2 regions of the Amycolatopsis sp. NPDC051903 genome follow, and region 1 is predicted to be linked to the other one. Evidence: riboswitches for the same ligand, from Rfam matches in the RefSeq annotation. Region 1 holds a riboswitch; the other holds the start of a gene.
What was found. Region 1 has a riboswitch for S-adenosylhomocysteine ahead of ahcY (adenosylhomocysteinase). Riboswitches for the same ligand answer to the same signal wherever they lie in the genome.
Positions count from the first base shown of each region.

Region 2: it holds a riboswitch for S-adenosylhomocysteine, as region 1 does, so the genes downstream of both, metH (methionine synthase) here and ahcY (adenosylhomocysteinase) in region 1, are expected to answer to the same signal.

Region 1 is NZ_JBITBT010000028.1:70,808-80,811, reverse strand. Features, by position in the region: gene ACIA77_RS38060 (FHA domain-containing protein) at 1-52, opposite strand, end outside; gene ACIA77_RS38055 (FHA domain-containing protein) at 214-1,062, opposite strand; gene ACIA77_RS38050 (protein kinase) at 1,059-2,882, opposite strand; gene ACIA77_RS38045 (right-handed parallel beta-helix repeat-containing protein) at 3,042-3,821, shown strand; gene ACIA77_RS38040 (DUF3040 domain-containing protein) at 4,071-4,340, shown strand; gene ACIA77_RS38035 (DNA polymerase IV) at 4,823-5,860, shown strand; gene ACIA77_RS38030 (ANTAR domain-containing protein) at 5,931-6,704, shown strand; S-adenosyl-L-homocysteine riboswitch at 6,773-6,854, shown strand; gene ahcY (adenosylhomocysteinase) at 7,008-8,483, shown strand; gene ACIA77_RS38020 (hypothetical protein) at 8,724-8,936, opposite strand; gene ACIA77_RS38015 (Ku protein) at 9,100-9,984, opposite strand.
Region 2 is NZ_JBITBT010000004.1:137,295-147,298, reverse strand. Features, by position in the region: gene ACIA77_RS11740 (sigma factor) at 1-516, shown strand, start outside; gene ACIA77_RS11735 (maleylpyruvate isomerase N-terminal domain-containing protein) at 535-1,119, shown strand; S-adenosyl-L-homocysteine riboswitch at 1,180-1,259, shown strand; gene metH (methionine synthase) at 1,275-4,889, shown strand; gene ACIA77_RS11725 (FMN-binding glutamate synthase family protein) at 5,078-6,676, shown strand; gene ACIA77_RS11720 (PP2C family protein-serine/threonine phosphatase) at 6,907-8,091, shown strand; gene ACIA77_RS11715 (ATP-binding protein) at 8,088-9,665, shown strand; gene ACIA77_RS11710 (response regulator) at 9,662-10,004, shown strand, end outside.

The DNA.
Region 1 (10,004 bases):
CCTCGGCGGTGTTGCGCCCGAACGTCACCGGGTCCGGTTCGGTCGGTGGCACCAGCACTCCCCCGGCCGGCCCCAGGACCACCAGCGTCCCCGCCGGTGACGCGAACCCCCGCGCCAGGCTCGGGTGCCCGGCGGGCAAAACCCGCGTCCTCTCACCGGTCACACCGCCCCCACCCGCTCAGGCGCGGGGCCGACCCACCGCGCGCCGCGAGGCTAGCCAGGGGGCGCCGGGACCCCTCCCGAACCGGGCGGGCCGACGGCGTCGTCATCGGGTGGTTCGAGCAAGGCGAGGTCCGGCGGCACGAGCGAAGTGGACAGCAGCAGTTCCTTCACGAGGTTGTCGTTGAGGGAGTTGCCCACCGGCTCACCGACTTCCTCGCGTGTGAGGCCCGGGACGCCGGCGCGGGCGAGCCGCCCGCGCACGGCGACCACGAGGTGCTCCGCGCGCTTGGACGTCCAGCGCTTGCCCGGTTCGAGTTCGGCGAGCTGCTCGGCGATCTGCCGCCACGCCATGGGCTGCGGGTACGGCTGCTGCAACAGGTAGCGCTGCGCCAGCGACACGAGCACGAGCCGTTCCTCGGGGCTGAGCCGCCACATGCGCGGCGGCTCCGTCACGTCCTGCGGCCGGGACTCGGGCCGGCGCCCGTCCGCGCCCGCCACGTACAGCTCGAGCAGGTGCTCGCGGTCGGCGGACCCGCGCACGAACACGGCCGTGTAGCCCTCAGCGAGCGGCACGGGCTCTTCCTCGGGGAACAGCAGCCGCGAGCCGGGCAGCCGGATCGGCAGCCGGCCGGTGTTGTGCATCCACCAGGCGTCGCGGCGGCGCACGAGGAACCCCTGTTTGCGGCTGACCTTGCGGTCGTCCTCGCCGACGCAGACGTGCACGTCCTCGCGGTTGCGGCCGAACAGCACTTCGCGGCCGTCGCGCGGCGGCATGCGGATTCCGCCGGTGACGGCGAGCGCGAAGATCGTGCCGGGCGGCGAGGGCGGCACGCCGAAGGCGAGGCTGCCGTGGTCGGCACCGAGGGGTTCGGCCTGGCCGCCGGGGCGCAGTGCGGTCATGCCTGCGGCAGCTTCGAGACGACGGTGCCGGCGAGCGCGGTGGCCGGTGCGCACAGCTGGGCCGAGGGCGGGTCGCCGTGCAGGACGACCTTGAGCTGCTCCACCGCGGCCTCCCCGTGGGCGTCGGTGTACCGGCGGTAGACCAGCAGGGCCTGGCAGGTGTTGTCGGCGAACTCGTCGGTCTTGAGGTAGGCGTCGTGGCCCGCGACCTGCACGAGCTGGCCGCTGTCCCCGTCCGGCGGCTGGTCGCGGTCGAAGATCACGGTCACCGAGCGGGTGGAAGCCGAGCTGTCCCAATCGCAGGTCCAGTTGCCGTAACCGGGCTCCACCTGCACCGGAGCCGCCACCCCCGCCGCGCTGGCGAGCGTCGGCGAATCGAGCAGCGCGCAGGCGTCGACGCGCGCGAGCGAACCGGCGGGCCACGGCGTCGCCCGCGCCGGCACGCCCGAGGCGGCCAGCGCCTTCGTCGCGGACGCCACCGCGACCCCGGCGGCCTGGCACACGTCGAGGTGGTCGCCCTCGTCGTCGGCGACGGTCACGCGCACGAGGTAGCGGTCCTGCAGCTGGATCAGGCGCACGCATTCGCCGTCCTGCGCGGGGTCGCCGAACACGTCGAACGGGCCCGAGCGGGTGCGCTGCCCCTCCGGCGCCGCCTTGTCCGCGGGCGGGTCCTGCAGCTCCACCTTCACGTCGGCCTGCACGTCTTGGCCGGGGCGGTGGATGATCACGTCGCAACGGTCGAAGTTGCCGTAGTCCGGGTCCACCTCGGGGTCGCCGAAGGGCTTGAGCGGCGCCGGGTCGACGAGCCGGCACGGATCGGCCGAGCGCGGATCCCGCCCGATGCCGAGCTTCGCGGGCGCCGCGGACGCGCCCGCTCCAGCCGCGGGTGTCGCGGCGTTTTCCTTGCCAGGCAACGCAACCAGCGCGACACCGGCGAGCACCACGACCGCCGCGACGGCCACCCCGGCGAGCACCAACCGGCGACGGCGGCCACGGCCCGGGCGCAGGGGTGCCGCGGCCGGGAGCCCGTCGAGCCCCGCCGCGAGGAGGCCGTGCGCGGCGGCCGCCGTGGGCCGGTCCGCGGGCGCGGCACTCATCAGCGCGGCGAGCGCGGGCGCGAGGTCGCCCGCCTGGCGCGGCGGCGACACGACACCCTCCGCGGCGCGGCGGATCGTCGCGAACTCGTTGCCGCCACCGAAGGGCGGCACACCTTCGACGGCCGCGAACAGCGTGGCGCCCAAGGAGAACACGTCCGACGCGGGCGTCGGCGCGTGGCCCTGCGCGACCTCCGGCGCGAGGTAGCCCGGGGTGCCGCCGATGAGCGGTGAGTCGGTGAGCGTCTCGTCGGTGCGGACCGAGCGGGAGATGCCGAAGTCGGTGAGCTTCGCGCGGCCGTCTTCGGTGATGAGGACGTTGCCGGGCTTCACGTCGCGGTGCACGATGCCGCGCTCGTGGACGGTGGCCAGCGCCGCCGCGACCTGCACGCCGATCTCGGCGACGGTGCGCACCGGCAGGCTGCCCCGTTCGGTCAGCAGCTCGGCGAGGCTGCGCGACGGGACGTACTCCATCACCAGCCACAGCTCGTCGCCGTGGGCCACCACGTCGAAGAAGGTGACCACGTTCGGGTGTTGTACCCCGGCGGCGAGGCGGGCCTCGCGCCGCAGGGTACGGCCGCTCACCGCGTCGGAGAGCCGGGCCTGCTTGACCGCCACCACGCGGTCGAGCTGCTCGTCGCGCGCACGCCAGACCACACCCATGCCGCCGGTGCCGATCCGCTCGAGCAGTCGATAACGCTCCGCGATCACCTGGTCACCCTGCACCGACGCTCCCCTCGGCGTGGTCGGACCTCAGTGAGGTAACTCGCAGTAACGATACTGCATCACATCCGGCCGCAGGAAGCGGCCCGGATCGGGACGGGTCCCCGGCGGGGCGCTTACGGTGCGGGTTCGAACGATCACCCTCACGAACCGGAGGACCGGATGAACGGCTCCACCCTCGTCCGGCTGGCCGCCGCCGGCGTCGTCCTGGCGGGCGTGTGCGCGCCCGCCGCGCACGCCGCGCCGGCGGACCGGCTGGAGATCACCGAAGGCGGCACCCCGGACCACCCGCGGGTGTACTCCGGTGCGGGACAACAGGTTTCCGGCATCGACGTCGACGCCGACTGGGTGGTGGTCGACGGCTTCACGCTCACGAACCCGTCCGCTCCCGGCGTCGAACTCGAGGGCGACCACGTGACCCTGCAGAACACCACGATCACCGAACCGCACGGGGGCGACGGCGACGGTATCCGCTTCTTCGGTGACTACCTCACCATCCGGCACAACACCGTCAGCGGGACGTCCAACCGCAACGGCCACGCGGACTGCTTGCAGACCTTCGCCAGCGACACGCGGCCCAGCAACCACGTCCGCATCGAGGACAACCGCTGCGAAAAGATCGACAACACGTGCCTCATGGCCGAGGGCCCGAACGACGGCGAAGGCGACGGCAAGGGCCACTCGACCGACTTCGTCATCAAGGACAACGACTGCGAGACGCTCAAGGCGTCGCAGACGCTGATGTTCGAAGACGTCCAGCGCGCCACCATCACCGGCAACACCTTCGCCGCGGGCCCCGACCACGCGATCGGCCTCGCGATCGGCTCGACGGGCGCCCACGTCGACGGCAACCACGCCGACCCCGCCATCCCCTGCGAGGTCGGGATCGACAGCTCGTCGCGCCCGGGCTACACCGGCCCCGAACCCACCTGCGAACCCTGACGGTTCCCCTTGGCGGACAAGGGAACCGACTGGGAGCCGCGCTCCGCAGCGTGAGCGCCACAGTCACCCGTCCGGTCGATCAAGGGTCCACAGTGGACGCCGGAACCCACCCGGTTGAACCACGAATCGACGTATAGGCCGTTATACGACTGCGGACACCCGGGTGAATCCGCTGCGGAGCGGTTGGCGCACCGCGCGTGCGGGTACCTGCCGAGCACACCGGCAGGCGCGCCGCCGAAGGAGACCTCCATGCTCAGTCACGAAGAACGCAGCGAGCTGGACAAGATCGAGCGCTGGTTCGAACTCAGCGACCCCGCACTGGCCGCGGCCCTCTCGCGCGGCAAACCCGCCCCGAACCGCCTCGCCCTGACCATCCTCGCGGTGCTCTTCGACCTCGGCGCCGTGGCCTTCCTCGTCGCCGGCCTCGTGACCACCAGCCCCGCCCTCACCCTGGGCGCCCTCCTGTCCGCCGGCGGCGGCGTCGCCCTCCACATCATCGGCGGCCACAGCCACGGCTGACCGCACCGCAGGCCCACCGCCACCCCACCACGCACGCACTCCTCCCAACCCCCACCCGGCTACGCACCCCAGCCCCGCACCCACCCCTCCCAACCGCCACCCCCCAACACACCCCACCACGCACCCACTCCTCCCAACCCACAACGCACCTCACCCACTCACCCACCCCTGCCCACCGCCACCCGACTACGCACCCCCACCACGCACCCACACCCGGCCCTGCACCTCGATCCCCGCCTTCCACGCGGTCTGGAGCACTTTGTCAAGGCACGCTTTCCAGCCTTGACAAAGTGCTCCAGACCGTCGTGACAATCAAAGATCGGGGTGCCCCCAGCGGGTTTTCGCCCCAGCGCAACGTCGCGCCCCAGCGCGACGAGCCGCTCACTCCCCCAGCCACAACCACCCACCCACTCCAGCACGACCCGGCCCACCCACCCCCACACACGTGCACAACCCCACCCCAACCCAGCACACTGGACCCCGTGCCCACCACCACCTGGGTCCTCCACGTCGATCTCGACCAGTTCATCGCCGCGGTCGAGATCGCCCGCCACCCCGAGCTGCGCAACCGCCCGGTCGTCGTCGGCGGGACCGGCGACCCTTCCGAACGCGCCGTCGTGGCCACCGCCTCCTACGAGGCCCGCGAATTCGGCATCCAATCCGGCATGCCCTTGCGCCTGGCCGCGAAACGCTGCCCCGACGCCGTCTTCCTCGCCACCGACGCCCCCGCGTACCAGGAGGTCTCCGACCGGGTGATGGCGCGGCTGCGCGAGTTCCCGGCCGTCGTCGAAGTCCTCGGCTGGGACGAAGCCTTCCTCGGCGTGACCACCGCCGACCCCGAAGCCTTCGCCGCCGAGATCCGCCACGCGGTGCAGGAGGAAACCGGCCTGTCGTGTTCCGTCGGGATCGGCGACAACAAGCTGCGCGCGAAGCTCGCCACCGGCTTCGCCAAACCCGCCGGTATCTACCGGCTCACGCGGGAGAACTGGTGGGCCGTGATGGCCGAGCGGCCCACCGACGCCCTGTGGGGCATCGGGCGCAAGACCGCCAAGAAGCTCGCCGAAGCCGGCTTCACCACGGTGCTGCAACTGGCGGGGGCCGACCCCGAAGACCTGGCCGCGCGCTTCGGCCCGCGGCTCGGCCCGTGGTACCGGCTGCTCGCGGGCGGCATCAGCGACGCCGAGGTCACCGCCACCCCGTACGTGGCCCGCTCGCGCGGCCGGGAAACGACCTTCCAGCAGGACCTCACCGATCCCGGCCGCATCGCCGACGAGATCGACGGGCTCGCCCAGCGCGTCGCTGCTGACGTCGCCGAGGAGGGCCGCCCCGCGGCACGCGTGGCCGTGAAGGTGCGGTTCGCACCGTTCTTCACCCACACGCACAGCGTCACGCTCCCCGAGCCGACGTCCGACGCCGCGGCCATCGGCCGCGCGGCCCACGAGGTGCTGGGGATGTTCGAGCTCGGCAAGCCGGTGCGGCTGCTCGGTGTCCGCGCGGAGTTCCCGCGCCCGCCGGAGTGACCACGGCCCCGTTTGGCCGCCACCCCGGGGCGGGTAGCCCGAAGGGAACCCCAGGATTCGAGGTGACGGCATGTCCGACGGCGACGCTCCCCGCGCGCGGCCCGGTGACCGGTTCGCGGGGCTGGGCGGGGAGTTCGGCGGACTCACCCGGTCGCTGCTCGGCGCCACGACGATCGGCGGTGTGCTGCGGGAACTCGTGACGACCGCGGCGCGCGTGATCCCGGCGGCGTCGCTGGTCAGCATCACGCTGCGCGCGCCCGACGGGATCTTCTACACGCCCGTCGAGACCGACCCGATCGCGACGGAGCTCGACCAGGTGCAGTACCGCACCGGCGAAGGACCTTGCGTCGACGCCGCCCGGCCCGACGGCCCGGCCCACGCGGAGAGCCAGGACCTCGCGCGCGAGGCCAAGTGGCCGCAGTTCGGCCCCACCGCCGCCCGCCACGGCGTCGGCTCGCTGCTCGCCATCGCGCTGCTGCCCGACGCGCGCCCGCCGCAGGTGTCCGGCGCGCTGAACGTGTACGCGCACGAAGCCGGCGCGCTGACGGAAGCCGATCGCGACGTCGCACTGCTGCTCGCCACCCACGGCTCCCTCGCGCTGGCCAACACGCGCGCCGTGACCGCCGCGGAGCTGCAGAACGCGCAGCTGCGCAAGGCGATCGACTCGCGGGACGTGATCGGCCAGGCCAAGGGCATCCTGATGCAGCGGCGCGGGATCACGGCCGACGAGGCGTTCGACATCCTGCGCCGCACCTCACAGGACCTGAACGTGAAGCTCACCGTGCTGGCCGAGACGCTCGCCAGCCGCCACGTCGACCTCGACCTGCCCGAGCCGCTCGCTTGACAGCCTCCGGCCCGTCTTGCCATGGTGGATGGCGGGAAAACGAGACGCGCGCCCGCGGGCGCGCACTCCGGGCCGAGAGGCGCTGCGACGGTAACCTCGAGGGTTCCGCCACGCTCGGCCCGTGAGTCCGGACAAGGGCGCCTCCTGACAAGGAGGTGCCTTTTGTTTTCACCGAAGCGGAATTCGCCGGCGAACGGCGTCCGCGCCTCCTGAACCCTCCGGCAGGCTCCGGTGCCCCGTACGCGGTGGCGCCGTGATTCGCCTTGCCCGGCAACGGAAACGACCACTCCAAGGGGAACGAACATGAGCCCGAACCTGCAGACCGTGAACGGCGTCGACTTCGCCGTCGCCGACCTGGCCCTCGCCGAAGCCGGGCGGACGCAGCTGCGCCTGGCCGAGCACGAAATGCCGGGCCTGATGGCGATCCGTCGCGAATTCGCCGCGGCGCAGCCGCTGAAGGGCGCGCGCATCGCCGGCTCGCTGCACATGACTGTGCAGACCGCCGTGCTGATCGAGACGCTCGTGGCGCTCGGCGCCGACGTGCGCTGGGTGTCGTGCAACATCTTCTCCACCCAGGACGAAGCCGCGGCCGCGGCCGTCGCCGGTCCGAACGGGACACCGGACGAGCCCGAGGGCACACCGGTGTTCGCGTGGAAGGGCGAAACCCTCGACGAGTACTGGTGGTGCACCGACCTGCTCTTCCGCTTCCCCGACGGGCAGGGCCCGAACATGATCCTCGACGACGGCGGTGACGCGACGCTGCTCGTCCACAAGGGAGTCGAGTTCGAAGCCACCGGCGCCGTGCCGGAAGCCGACGAGAACGACCCCGAGGAGTACCGCATCATCCTGCGCACACTCGCCGAGAGTCTCGCCGCCGACCCCCGGCGCTTCACGCGCCTGGCCGAGGGGATCCGCGGCGTCACCGAGGAGACGACCAACGGCGTCAAACGGCTCTACAAGCTCGCCACCGAGGGCACCCTGCTGTTCCCGGCCATGAACGTCAACGACTCGGTGACGAAGTCCAAGTTCGACAACAAGTACGGCATCCGCCACTCCATGGTCGACGGCCTCAACCGCGCCACCGACGTGATGATCGGCGGCAAGCTCGCCGTGGTGTGCGGCTACGGCGACGTCGGCAAGGGCGCCGTCGAGGCGCTGCGCGGCCAGGGTGCGCGCGTCGTGGTCACGGAGATCGACCCGATCTGCGCGCTGCAGGCGGCGATGGAGGGCCTCGACGTGGTCGAACTCGACGACGTGGTGGAGCGCGCCGACATCTTCCTCACCACGACCGGCAACTTCGGGATCATCTCGGCCGCGCAGATGGGCCGGATGAAGCACAACGCGATCGTGGCCAACGTCGGCCACTTCGACAACGAGATCGACATGGCCGGGCTCGCCAAGGTGCCCGGCATCCGGAAGCTCCAGATCAAGCCGCAGGTGCACGAGTGGCGCTTCCCCGCGGCCGAGGGGCGGGCGGCGCACTCGATCATCGTGCTGTCCGAAGGCCGGCTGATGAACCTCGGCAACGCGACCGGGCACCCGTCGTTCGTGATGTCGAACTCGTTCGCGAACCAGGCGATCGCGCAGATCGAGCTGTTCAGCAAGCCCGGCGAGTACGCGGTGGGCGTGCACCGGCTGCCGAAGCTGCTGGACGAGAAGGTGGCGCGGCTGCACCTCGACGCGCTGGGCGTCAAGCTGACGAAGCTCAGCAAGGAGCAGGCGGAGTACATCGGCGTGGACGTGGCCGGACCGTACAAGCTGGAGCACTACCGGTACTGAGTTCGCCCGCGAAGCGTGCGGCGCAGCGCACCGACTAAGGGGTCCTCCGGCTCCGAGGGGGAGGGAGAGCCGAAGGACCTCGTTAGTGTTAGCACATCGCCAAGCCGGTGTACACAGCTGCATACACGATCGGGTAAGGATCGGGGGCGGAGGGGAATCGGCCCGCGGAAAACCGTGAAGGTCCCGTTCCCCGGAGTGCCGGAGAGCGGGACCTTCACGGTCACCGAGCCGCGGGAGGGCTCAGGAAGCCTGCCGGAGCACCGCCTCCACCTCGACGGCCAGCGTGCAGGCGCACGCCTCGTCGAGCGTGTGGCAGTCGATGATGAGGGCGTGCCGGATGCGGTCGAGATCCGTGCAGTTCTCGTCCGTGCACTCGGCGAACCCGCCGTCCGGGTGAACGACCAGTGTGCCGTGGCAGTGGTCGATCCCGCTGGTGCAGAACGCGCACTCCATGCTCATGCCGCCTTCCGCGATCGTGCTGGGTACTGAACCGGACGGCTCCTTGGTACCACCGGTGAGCGCCAGAGTCTGGCATACCGGCGGCGTGTCGCCGCGCCCGGTCCGGTGAACCCGGATCCGGCCCAGTTCAGCGTGCCACGGCTGGAAAAGCGGCCCGTCAGGCGCTCTTCGGCCGGCGCGCTCGCGGGGTGGTCTTCTTCGCCGGCTTCTCGCTGTCGGGCGCGGCTTTGCGCGAGCTCGGCTTGCCCGCGGCCGTGGACGAGCGCGACTTGCGTGCTTCGGAAACGCTCGCCTCCAGCGCGGCCATGAGGTCCACGACGTCGGCTTTCGCGCCCACCGCGCCCGGTTTTTTCGTCTCCTGCCCGGAGACCTTCGCCTCGATCACCGCTTCGAGCGCTTCGCGGTACCCGTCCGTGTACTTCTCGGACTCGAAGACCGGCTCCGACAGCGAGTCGATGAGCGAGCCCGCCATCGTCACCTCCTGCGGGCGCACCTGCGGCGGGTCCTCGCGCAGGAACGGGAAGTCGGGGGTGCGCACCTCGTCGGGCCAGAGCATGGTGGTCATCACGAGCACGTCGGACACGACCCGCAGCAGGGCCAGGCTCTCGCGCTGGCGCACCGCGACCTTCGCGATCGCGACGTGGCCCGCCTTGTGCAGCGCGTCGCGCAGCACCACGTACGGCTTGACCGCGTTCTTCTGCGGTTCGAGGTAGTAGGTCTTGTCGAACTGGATCGGGTCGATCGACTCCAGCGGCACGAACTCCAGCACGTCGATGGTGCGCTGCGTGGCCAGCGGCAGGTCGGCGAGGTCGGCGTCGGTGAGCACGACCATCTCGCCGTCGGGCAGCTCGTAGCCCTTCGCGATCTCGGCGTAGGGCACTTCCTCGCCGTCGACCGTGCAGAAGCGCTTGTACTGGATGCGGCCGCCGTCGGCTTCGTGCACCTGCCGCAGCGACACGTTCTTGTTCTCGGTGGCCGCGTACAGCTGGATCGGGATGCTGACCAGCCCGAACGAGACCGAGCCCTTCCACATCGCCCGCATGCGCGCTCCTCCGCTGTCCG
Region 2 (10,004 bases), on a different contig from region 1:
GCCGCGCCCGCGCAGCTCCTGCGCGCTCAGCCCGACGACGTCCTCGAGAAGGCCGCCGCGGGTGAGGGGGAGGCGGTCAGGCGCGTGCTCCCGGCCATGAAGCCGTTCGTGGTGCGGTACTGCCGCGCGCGCCTGGGCCGGCAGGAGGACGAGTTCCGCAACGCGGACGACGTCGCGCAGGAGATCTGCCTGGCGGTGCTGACGGCGTTGCCCGGCTACCGCGCGTCCGGCCGGCCGTTCCTGGCTTTCGTCTACGACATCGCGCGGCGGATCATCGCGAGCGTCCCGGGCGGTGCGGAGCCGGGAGGCGGGCGGCACGCGGTCGGCGGCCGGATGACGGAGCTGATGCGGATCCTGCCCGAGCGCCAGCGCGAGATCCTCGTGCTGAGAGTCGTCGTCGGGCTTTCGGCCGAGGAGACGGCCGAAGCGCTGGGCGCCACCGCGGCCGCCGTGCTCGTGCAGCAGGACCGCGCCCTGATCCGCTTGCGGGAGGAACTGCACCCCGCCGACGGCTGAGTGCGGCAGCATGGCCCCATGACCGTCACCGCCCAGGACGTCGGCTTCGCACTCGCAGCCGTGGAAACCGCGCTCAGCCCCACCGTCGCCGCCGAGTGGACGCGGCCGGCGGGCGAGCTCGACTGGGACTGCCGCCAGACCGCCGAACACCTCGGTGACACGCTGTTGTCGTACGCGGCCCAGCTGGTGGCCCGCCCGGAGGACCACTACGTGCGGTTCCTGGCGAAGACCGAAGAGGACGCCTCGGCCGCCGAGCTGCTCGAGTTCGTGCGCACCGGGGCGCGGCTGCTGGCGGCGGCGGTCCACGTGAGCCCGCCCGAAACGCGGGCCTACCACCCGACCGGGTACGCCGACCCGGCCGGGTTCGCCGCGATGGGCTGCGCCGAACTGCTGCTGCACGGCGAAGACCTCGCGCTGGGCCAGGAAACCACGATCGAACCGCCGCGGGACGTGTGCGCGCGGGTCGTCGCGCGGCTGTTCCCCGGCTCGGAGCCGGCGTCCGATCCGTGGGACGCGCTGCGGTGGTGCACGGGCCGGATCGCGCTGCCCGGCAGGTCACGCCGCACGGAGTGGCGCTGGCAGGGTGCGCCACTGGAGGTCTGAGCGTCCCGCAGTGTGAACGCGGCTGACCCGTGCCGGTCACGTCCGGTAGTCTCGGTCACTGAGGTCGAGAGGCGCTGCAACGGACCACGACGGTCCGCCACGCTCGGCCCGACGTCGAACCGCAAGGGCGCCTCCGTGACGACTCCGGAGGTGGCATGACCCAGCAGCGTAGGACTCAAAACGTACGGGACCTGCTCGACCAGCGCATCGCCGTGCTCGACGGCGCGTGGGGCACGATGCTGCAGGGTGCCGGTCTGACTCCCGAGGACTACCGCGCGCCGTGGCTCGAAGGCCACCCCAAGGACGTCACCGGCGACCCGGACCTGCTGAACCTCACCAAGCCCGAAGTGGTCCTCGACGTGCACCGCCAGTACCTGGCCGCGGGCGCCGACATCACGACGACCAACACGTTCACCGCCACGAGCATCGGCCAGGCCGACTACGGCCTGCAGGGCCACGTGCGCGAGATGAACCTGCGCGCCGTCGCCCTGGCGCGCCAGGCCGCCGACGAGTTCGGCGGCCGCTTCGTGGCCGGTTCGATCGGCCCCCTGAACGTCACGCTGTCGCTTTCGCCGCGCGTGGAGGACCCGGCGTTCCGCGCCGTGACGTTCGACGAGGTCAAGGCCGCCTACGCCGAGCAGATCAAGGCGCTCGCCGACGGCGGGGTCGACCTGCTGCTCATCGAGACGATCTTCGACACGCTCAACGCGAAGGCCGCCGTCACCGCGGCCCGGGAGGTCGCGCCGCACCTGCCGCTGTGGATCTCCGTGACGATCGTGGACCTGTCCGGCCGCACGCTCTCCGGGCAGACCGTCGAGGCGTTCTGGAGTTCCATCGCGCACGCCGAGCCGCTGGTCGTGGGCGTGAACTGCTCGCTGGGCGCCGCCGAGATGCGCCCGCACGTGGAGGAGCTGGCGAAGATCGCCGGCACCTACACCGCGTGCCACCCCAACGCCGGGCTGCCCAACGCGTTCGGCGGCTACGACCAGACGCCCGCCGAGACCGGCCATATGCTCGGCGAGTTCGCGGGCGAGGGCATGGTCAACATCGTCGGCGGATGCTGCGGCACCACGCCCGCGCACATCGCGAAGATCGCCGAAGCCGTGCAGGGCCTGGCGCCGCGGCCCGTGCCCGAGCAGCCGCACCGCACGCGCTTCAGCGGGCTCGAGCCGTTCGCGATCGGCGAGGACACCGGGTTCGTGATGATCGGCGAGCGCACCAACGTCACCGGCTCGGCGAAGTTCCGCCGCCTCATCGAGGGGGACAAGTACCAGGAGGCGGTCGACGTCGCGCTCGAGCAGGTGCGCGGCGGCGCCAACCTGCTCGACGTGAACATGGACGCCGACCTGCTCGAATCCGAGGAGGCGATGACCAAGTTCCTCAACCTCATCGCCACCGAGCCCGAGGTCGCGCGCATCCCGGTGATGATCGACAGCTCGCGCTGGCCCGTGCTCGAAGCCGGCCTGCGGTGCGTGCAGGGCAAGGGCGTGGTCAACTCCATCAGCCTCAAGGAGGGCGAGGGCCCGTTCCTCGAACAGGCCCGCCGCATCCGCGACTACGGCGCCGGCGTGGTCGTGATGGCCTTCGACGAGAAGGGCCAGGCCGACACCACCGAACGCAAGGTGTCGATCTGCGCCCGCGCCTACGACCTGCTCACGCGCGAGGCCGGGTTCGCGGGCGAGGACATCATCTTCGACCCCAACGTGCTGGCCGTCGCCACCGGCATCAGCGAGCACAACGGGTACGCCAAGGCGTTCATCGAAGCGCTGCCGCTGATCAAGGAGCGCTGCCCGGGCGCGCACACCTCCGGCGGCATCTCGAACCTGTCGTTCTCCTTCCGCGGCAACAACGTGGTGCGCGAGGCGATGCACTCGGCGTTCCTGTTCCACGCCGTGCGCGCCGGGCTCGACATGGGCATCGTCAACGCGGGCCAGCTGGCCGTGTACGAGGACATCCCGAAGGACCTGCTGGAGCTGGTCGAGGACGTGCTCTTCGATCGCCGCGAAGACGCCACCGACCGGCTCGTCGAGTTCGCCGAGACGGTCAAGGGCAGCGGGACCAAGCGCACCGTGGACCTGTCGTGGCGCGAAGGCCCCGTCGCCGCGCGGCTCTCGCACGCGCTGGTGCACGGCATCGTCGACTTCATCGAGGCCGACACCGAAGAGGCGCGCCTGCAGTTCGACCGGCCGCTCGAGGTGATCGAGGGCCCGCTGATGGACGGCATGAAGATCGTCGGCGACCTGTTCGGGTCCGGCAAGATGTTCCTGCCGCAGGTGGTCAAGAGCGCGCGCGTGATGAAGCGGTCGGTGGCCTACCTCGAGCCGTTCATGGAGGCGGAGAAGGAGAAGATGCGCGCCGAGGGCCGCATCGACACCTCCCGCGGCCAGGGCAAGGTCGTGCTCGCCACGGTGAAGGGCGACGTGCACGACATCGGCAAGAACATCGTCGGCGTGGTGCTGGGCTGCAACAACTACGAGGTGATCGACCTCGGCGTGATGGTCCCCGCCGCGCAGATCCTCGACACGGCCGTGGCCGAGAGCGCCGACGTGGTCGGGTTGTCGGGGCTGATCACGCCGTCGCTCGACGAGATGGTCGCGGTGGCCACGGAGATGCAGCGGCGCGGGCTGAAGCTGCCGCTGCTCATCGGCGGTGCCACCACGTCGAAGCAGCACACCGCGGTGAAGATCGCGCCGGTGTACGACCACACGACCGTGCACGTGCTCGACGCGTCGCGCGTGGTGGGGGTCGTGTCCGACCTGCTCGACACGGACCGCTCCGACGCGCTCGACACCGCCAACCGCGCGGAGCAGCAGCGGTTGCGCGAGCAGCACGAGAACCGCCACGCCACGCCGTTGCTCACGCTGGAGCAGGCCCGGGCCAACCGCGAGCGGGTTTCGTTCGACGACCTGCCCGTGCCCGAGTTCACCGGGCTGCGGGTCGCCGAGCCGTCGATCGCCGAGCTGCGCGAGATGGTCGACTGGCAGTTCCTGTTCCTGGCGTGGGAGCTCAAGGGCAAGTACCCGGCGATCCTCGAGCAGCCCGTCGCGCGTGAGCTCTTCGACGACGCGAACACGCTGCTGGACCAGATCATCGCCGACGGCTCGTTCACCGCCCGCGGCGTGTACGGCTACTGGCCCGCGCACGCCGAGGGCGACGACATCCTGCTCGACGGCGAGTACGCCGGCCGCGGTTTCCCGATGCTGCGCCAGCAGACGCAGAAGCCCGAGGGCCGCGCGAACCGCTGCCTGGCCGACTACGTCGCCCCCGCCGGGGACCACCTCGGCGGCTTCGCCGTCGCGATCCACGGCGCCGAAGACCTGGCCGCCCGCTACGAAGCCGAGCACGACGACTACCGCGCCATCATGGCCAAGGCACTGGCCGACCGCCTGGCCGAAGCGTTCGCCGAGCACCTCCACCTGGAGGCCCGCCGGCGCTGGTTCGAGCCGGACGCGCGGCCGAAGCTGGAGGACCTGCACGCGGAGCGCTTCCGCGGCATCCGCCCGGCGCTGGGCTACCCCGCGAGCCCCGACCACAGCGAGAAGAAGGACCTGTTCGACCTGCTCGGCGCTCGTGAGCTCGGCATCGACCTCACGGAGTCGTACGCGATGACCCCGGCCGCCGCCGTCAGCGGCCTGATCTTCGCGCACCCGCAGTCGCGCTACTTCACCGTCGGCCGCCTCGGCCGCGACCAGGTCGAGGACTACGCCCGCCGGCGGGGTCTCGACCTCGACGAGGTGGAGCGCTGGCTGCGGCCGAACCTGGCCTACTGACGAGGGCTTCCCGCCGAGACTGACGGCGCCGGGGGGGGGGGGGGGGGGGGGGCCCCCCCCCCCCCCCCCCCCCCGGCGCCGTTGCGGCGCGGGAGAAATCCGGACACAGGGCCCGAACCGGGGCCGGCCGGCCGAGACCGCAGCCACACCGACCTGCGCCGCGGCACGGCGGCGGCTACCTTCTCCCCGTGCGTGGATTCAGTGCGGTCAGGTTCGGCGCGGTCGCGCTGCTCGTGGTGGTCGCGGCGGGAGCCGTGGTGGTCGGCGCGGCCGTGAGCCCGTGGTGGTGGTTCCTCGCGGCACCGCTGCTCGGGCTCGCGCTCACGGGGGTGTACGACGTCAGCCAGCGCCGCCACTCGGTGCTGCGGAACTACCCGGTGCTCGGCCACGCGCGCTTCCTGCTGGAGGCGATCCGCCCGGAGCTGCAGCAGTACTTCGTCGAGCGCAACTTCGACGGCCGCCCGTTCGACCGCGACGTGCGCAGCATCGTCTACCAGCGCGCGAAGGGCACGGACGCCGAGCAGCCGTTCGGGACCGAGCGCGACGTGTACGAGAGCGGCCACGAGTACCTGGTGCCGTCGATGGCGCCGGTGCCGCAGCCCGAGACGCCGCCGCGCGTGCGGATCGGCGGGCCGGACTGCGCGAAGCCCTACGACATGGCGCTGCTGAACGTGTCGGCGATGAGCTTCGGTTCCTTGTCCGCCAACGCGATCCTGGCGCTCAACCAGGGCGCGGCGCGCGGCGGGTTCGCCCACGACACCGGTGAGGGCGGCGTCTCGGAGCACCACCTGCGCGGCGGCGGTGACCTCATCTGGGAACTCGGCACCGCGTACTTCGGCTGCCGCACGAAGGACGGCGACTTCGACGCGGGCGAGTTCGCCGAGAAATCGGCGCACGAAGCCGTGAAGTGCGTGTCCCTCAAGCTTTCCCAGGGCGCCAAGCCCGGCATCGGCGGCGTGCTGCCGGGGTCGAAGGTCAACGCCGAGATCGCGCGCGTGCGCGAAGTCCCGATCGGACAGACGGTGATTTCCCCGCCGTACCACCGGGTTTTCACGACGCCGCGCGAGCTCGTGCAGTTCATCGCGCGCATGCGGGAGCTCGCGGGCGGCAAACCGGCCGGTTTCAAGCTGTGCGTCGGGTCGCGGCGACAGGTGCTGGCGCTGTGCAAGGCGATGGCCGACGAAGGCGTCACCCCCGACTTCATCGTCGTGGACGGGTCCGAGGGCGGGACCGGTGCCGCCCCGCTGGAATTCGCCGACCACCTCGGCACGCCGCTCACCGAAGGGCTGATCACCGTCCACAACGCACTCGTCGGCACGGGCCTGCGGGACCGGATCCGCCTGGGCGCCAGCGGAAAGGTCGCCACGGGCGCCGACCTCGTGAAGCGGCTCGCCCAGGGCGCGGACTACACCAACGCGGCGCGCGCGATGATGTTCGCCGTCGGCTGCATCCAGTCGCAGCGCTGCCACACCAACAAGTGCCCGGTCGGCGTCGCGACGCAGGACCCACGGCGCGGGCGCGCGCTCGACGTCGCCGACAAGTCCGAACGCGTGCACCGCTACCAGCGCTCGACGGTCGCGGGCGCGCTGCAGATCATGGCCGCGATGGGCGTGGCCGACCCGGCCGAGCTCCGGCCGCACATGCTCCGCCGCCGGATCGACCCGCACACCGTCCGCTCCTACGAGGAGCTCTACGACTGGCTCGAGCCCGGGCAACTGCTCGCCGAGGCACCGCTCGAGTGGGCGGCCGACTGGAAGGCCGCCGACCCCGACCGGTTCACCGTGTAGCGGGACACTCCGGCATGTCCGGCATAGGCCCCACGAGCGGGCCGGGCTAGGGTGAGCGGAGGTTGAAAAGGCAGCCTTCGAGCCCGGGAGCGGATCTCGCCCGCACCAGGGCTCTCCTTCGTGCCGCCCGGGCACCGCGTGGCGGGGCCGGCGCGTATCCCGAAAGGCTGGTTGCTCTGTCGAACGCACTGGAGCGGGACACCACCCCGGTGGTCCCGAGAAACGGTCCGGTGGCGCCCGGGGCGCGGCTGCGGGTGCTCCTCATCGAAGACGACGACGGCGACGCGCTGCTCGTCGAAGAGATGCTCGCCGACTCCGCGGTGCGGGCCACGCTCGCCCGGGCGCGCACCCTCACCGAAGCGCTCGACGGCCCGGTTTCGGCCGACTGCATCCTGCTCGACCTGCAGCTGCCCGACGCGATGGGCCTCACCGGTCTGACCCGGCTGCGCCAGCACGCGCCCGCCACGGCCGTGGTGGTGCTGACCGGCCAGAACGACGAGACCACCGGCGTCGCCGCCGTCGCGGCCGGCGCGCAGGACTACCTCGGCAAGAACCAGGTCGACGGGCCGCTGCTGGGCAAGGCCCTGCGCTACGCCTGGGAGCGCAAGCGCGCCGAGCAGGTGGAGCAGCAGCTGTTGCAGCAACAGCTGCTGGCCAGTGAGAACTCGCGCCTCGAACGCGGCCTGCTGCCGACCCCGCTGCTGGCCGACCCGTGCCTGCACCTCGCGTCGAAGTACCGCCCGGGCCGCAACGGATCGCTGCTGGGTGGCGACTTCTACGACGCCGTCGAGCTCACCGACGGCACGGTGCACCTGGTCATCGGCGACGTCTGCGGCCACGGCCCCGACGAAGCCGCGCTCGGGGTCGCCCTGCGCATCGCGTGGCGCGCGCTCGTGCTGGCCGGGATGCCGATGGCCGAGGTGCTCGCGACCGTGGAACGCGTGCTCGTCCACGAGCGGATCCGCCCGCTGTTCGCAACACTCTGCACGGTCGTCGTCGCGCCCGACCGCCGCTCGTTGCGGATGAGCCTCGCCGGCCACCCGCCACCCCTGCTGATCTCGCGCGACGGCACCGGCCGGCTGCTGCCGGGGGACAAGCTGGGCGTGCCGCTCGGCGTGGTCCCCGACGCGCGCTGGGACCCGCTGGAAGTCGCGCTCGAGCCCGGCTGGTCCCTCGTGCTCTACACCGACGGCATCTTCGAAGGCCGCGTCGGCCCCGGCCCGGAGCGCCTCGGCCACGAGGAGATGGGCCGGCTGCTGGTGGACATCCTGCGCGAGGCCGGCCGTGGTGCCGACCACGCCGCGGTGCTCGACCGGCTCATCACGCGGGTCGAGGACCTCAACTCCGGTCCCCTCGACGACGACGTCGCGCTCACGATGCTCACGCACCTGCCGCAGCCGGGGGCGGCCGGATGAGCCGGTACGCCGACGCGCAGCCGCACTGGCCGATCCGCCGGTGGGTGACCGTGTTCGGGATCATCGAGGTCCTGCTGCTCATCGCCGCGCTGATCGGCGGGGGCATCGCCGTCCGGAACCTGAACGACGCGCGGACGCGGCTGCTCGACGAGACCGGACCGCAGCTGCTGCAGGCCAACGCGCTGTCGCAGGCGCTGCTGAACCAGGAGACCGGCATCCGCGGCTTCCTGCTCACGGGCCAGCGCGACTTCCTGCAGCCCTACGTGGACGGCCGGGAGCAGCAGGACGCGGCCGTGGACGAGCTGCGCCGGCTCGGCGCCGTTCCGGGCACCCCGGCCGGCGACGACCTCGCTGCCGTGCTGCGGGCCGCCGGCACCTGGCAGGCCGCGGTCGCCGTGCCGACCGCGCCCGGGGCGTCGCGGCCCGGCACCGGTGCGGCCGACACCGGCAAGACGTTGTTCGACCGAGTGCGCGGCACGCTCGACACGCTGTCCGCGCACCTGACCGTCGCGCGCGACGACAGCCGGGGCGATCTCAACAGCGCGGCCACGCAGCTGAGCGTGCTGCTGGCCGTGATCGCCGGGCTCGTGGTGGTGTTGTTCGTGTTGCTGTTCTTGTGGCTGCGCCGCACGATCACGAACCCGATCACGCGCCTGGCCGCCGAGGTCCGCGCGGTGTCCACCACCGACGACATCCACCGGCCCGTGCACGGGAGCGGCCCGCGCGAGCTCGTGGAGCTCGGCGCCGACGTCGACGCGATGCGCCTGCGGATCGTCGAAGAGGTCAACGAGCTCGAGCGCGCCCACGCTCTGCTCGACGCCCGCACGCAGGCCCTCGAACGGTCCAATTCGGACCTCGAGCAGTTCGCCTACGTGGCGTCGCACGACCTGCAGGAGCCGCTGCGCAAGGTCGCGAGCTTCTGCCAGCTGCTCGAACGCCGCTACCCGGGCCAGCTCGACGAACGCGGCGAGCAGTACATCGCGTTCGCCGTCGACGGCGCCAAGCGCATGCAGGCGCTCATCAACGACCTGCTGTCGTTCTCCCGCGTCGGCCGCCGCGCCGGCGAGATGACGGTGGTGGACACCGGGAAACTGCTCGACGAAGCGCTCGGCAACCTCGAGCCCGTGATCGAGGAGACCGGCGCTCGCTTCGAGCGCGGCGAGCTGCCCGAGGTGCGCGGCGAGGCGTCGCTGCTCACCGCGGTGCTGCAGAACCTGGTGAACAACGCCCTGAAGTTCCACGGCGAGGAGCCGCCCGTGGTGCGAGTGAGCGCCGAACGCGAGGGCGACGAGTGGCTGTTCTCCGTGTCCGACAACGGGATCGGCATCGAGGAGCAGTACGCCGAGCGGATCTTCGTGATCTTCCAGCGCCTGCACAGCAAGGCGGCCTACGGTGGGACCGGGATCGGGCTGGCGATGTGCCGCAAGATCGTGGAGTACCACGGCGGCCGGATCTGGCTCGACACCGACGTGACCGAAGGCAGCCGCTTCCGCTTCACCCTGCCCGTGCCGGGCGCGGCCGACAGCCCCGAGCACACCGAGACCCTGACCGCGACCGGGAACGAGGACGCATGACCGACACCATGGCCCCCATCGACATCCTCCTGGTCGAGGACGACCCGGGCGACGTGCTCATGACGCAGGAAGCGTTCGAGCACCACAAGATCCGCAACGCCCTGTACGTGGTGGCCGACGGTGTCGAGGCGCTGCAGTTCCTGCGCCGCGAGGAGCAGTACTCCGACGCGCCGCGGCCGGGCCTGATCCTGCTCGACCTCAACCTGCCCCGCAAGGACGGCCGCGAGGTCCTCGCCGAGGTCAAGGCGACACCCGAACTGCGCAGCATCCCGGTCGTCGTGCTCACCACGTCGGAGGCGGAGGAGGACATCCTGCGCAGTTACGACTTGCACGCCAACG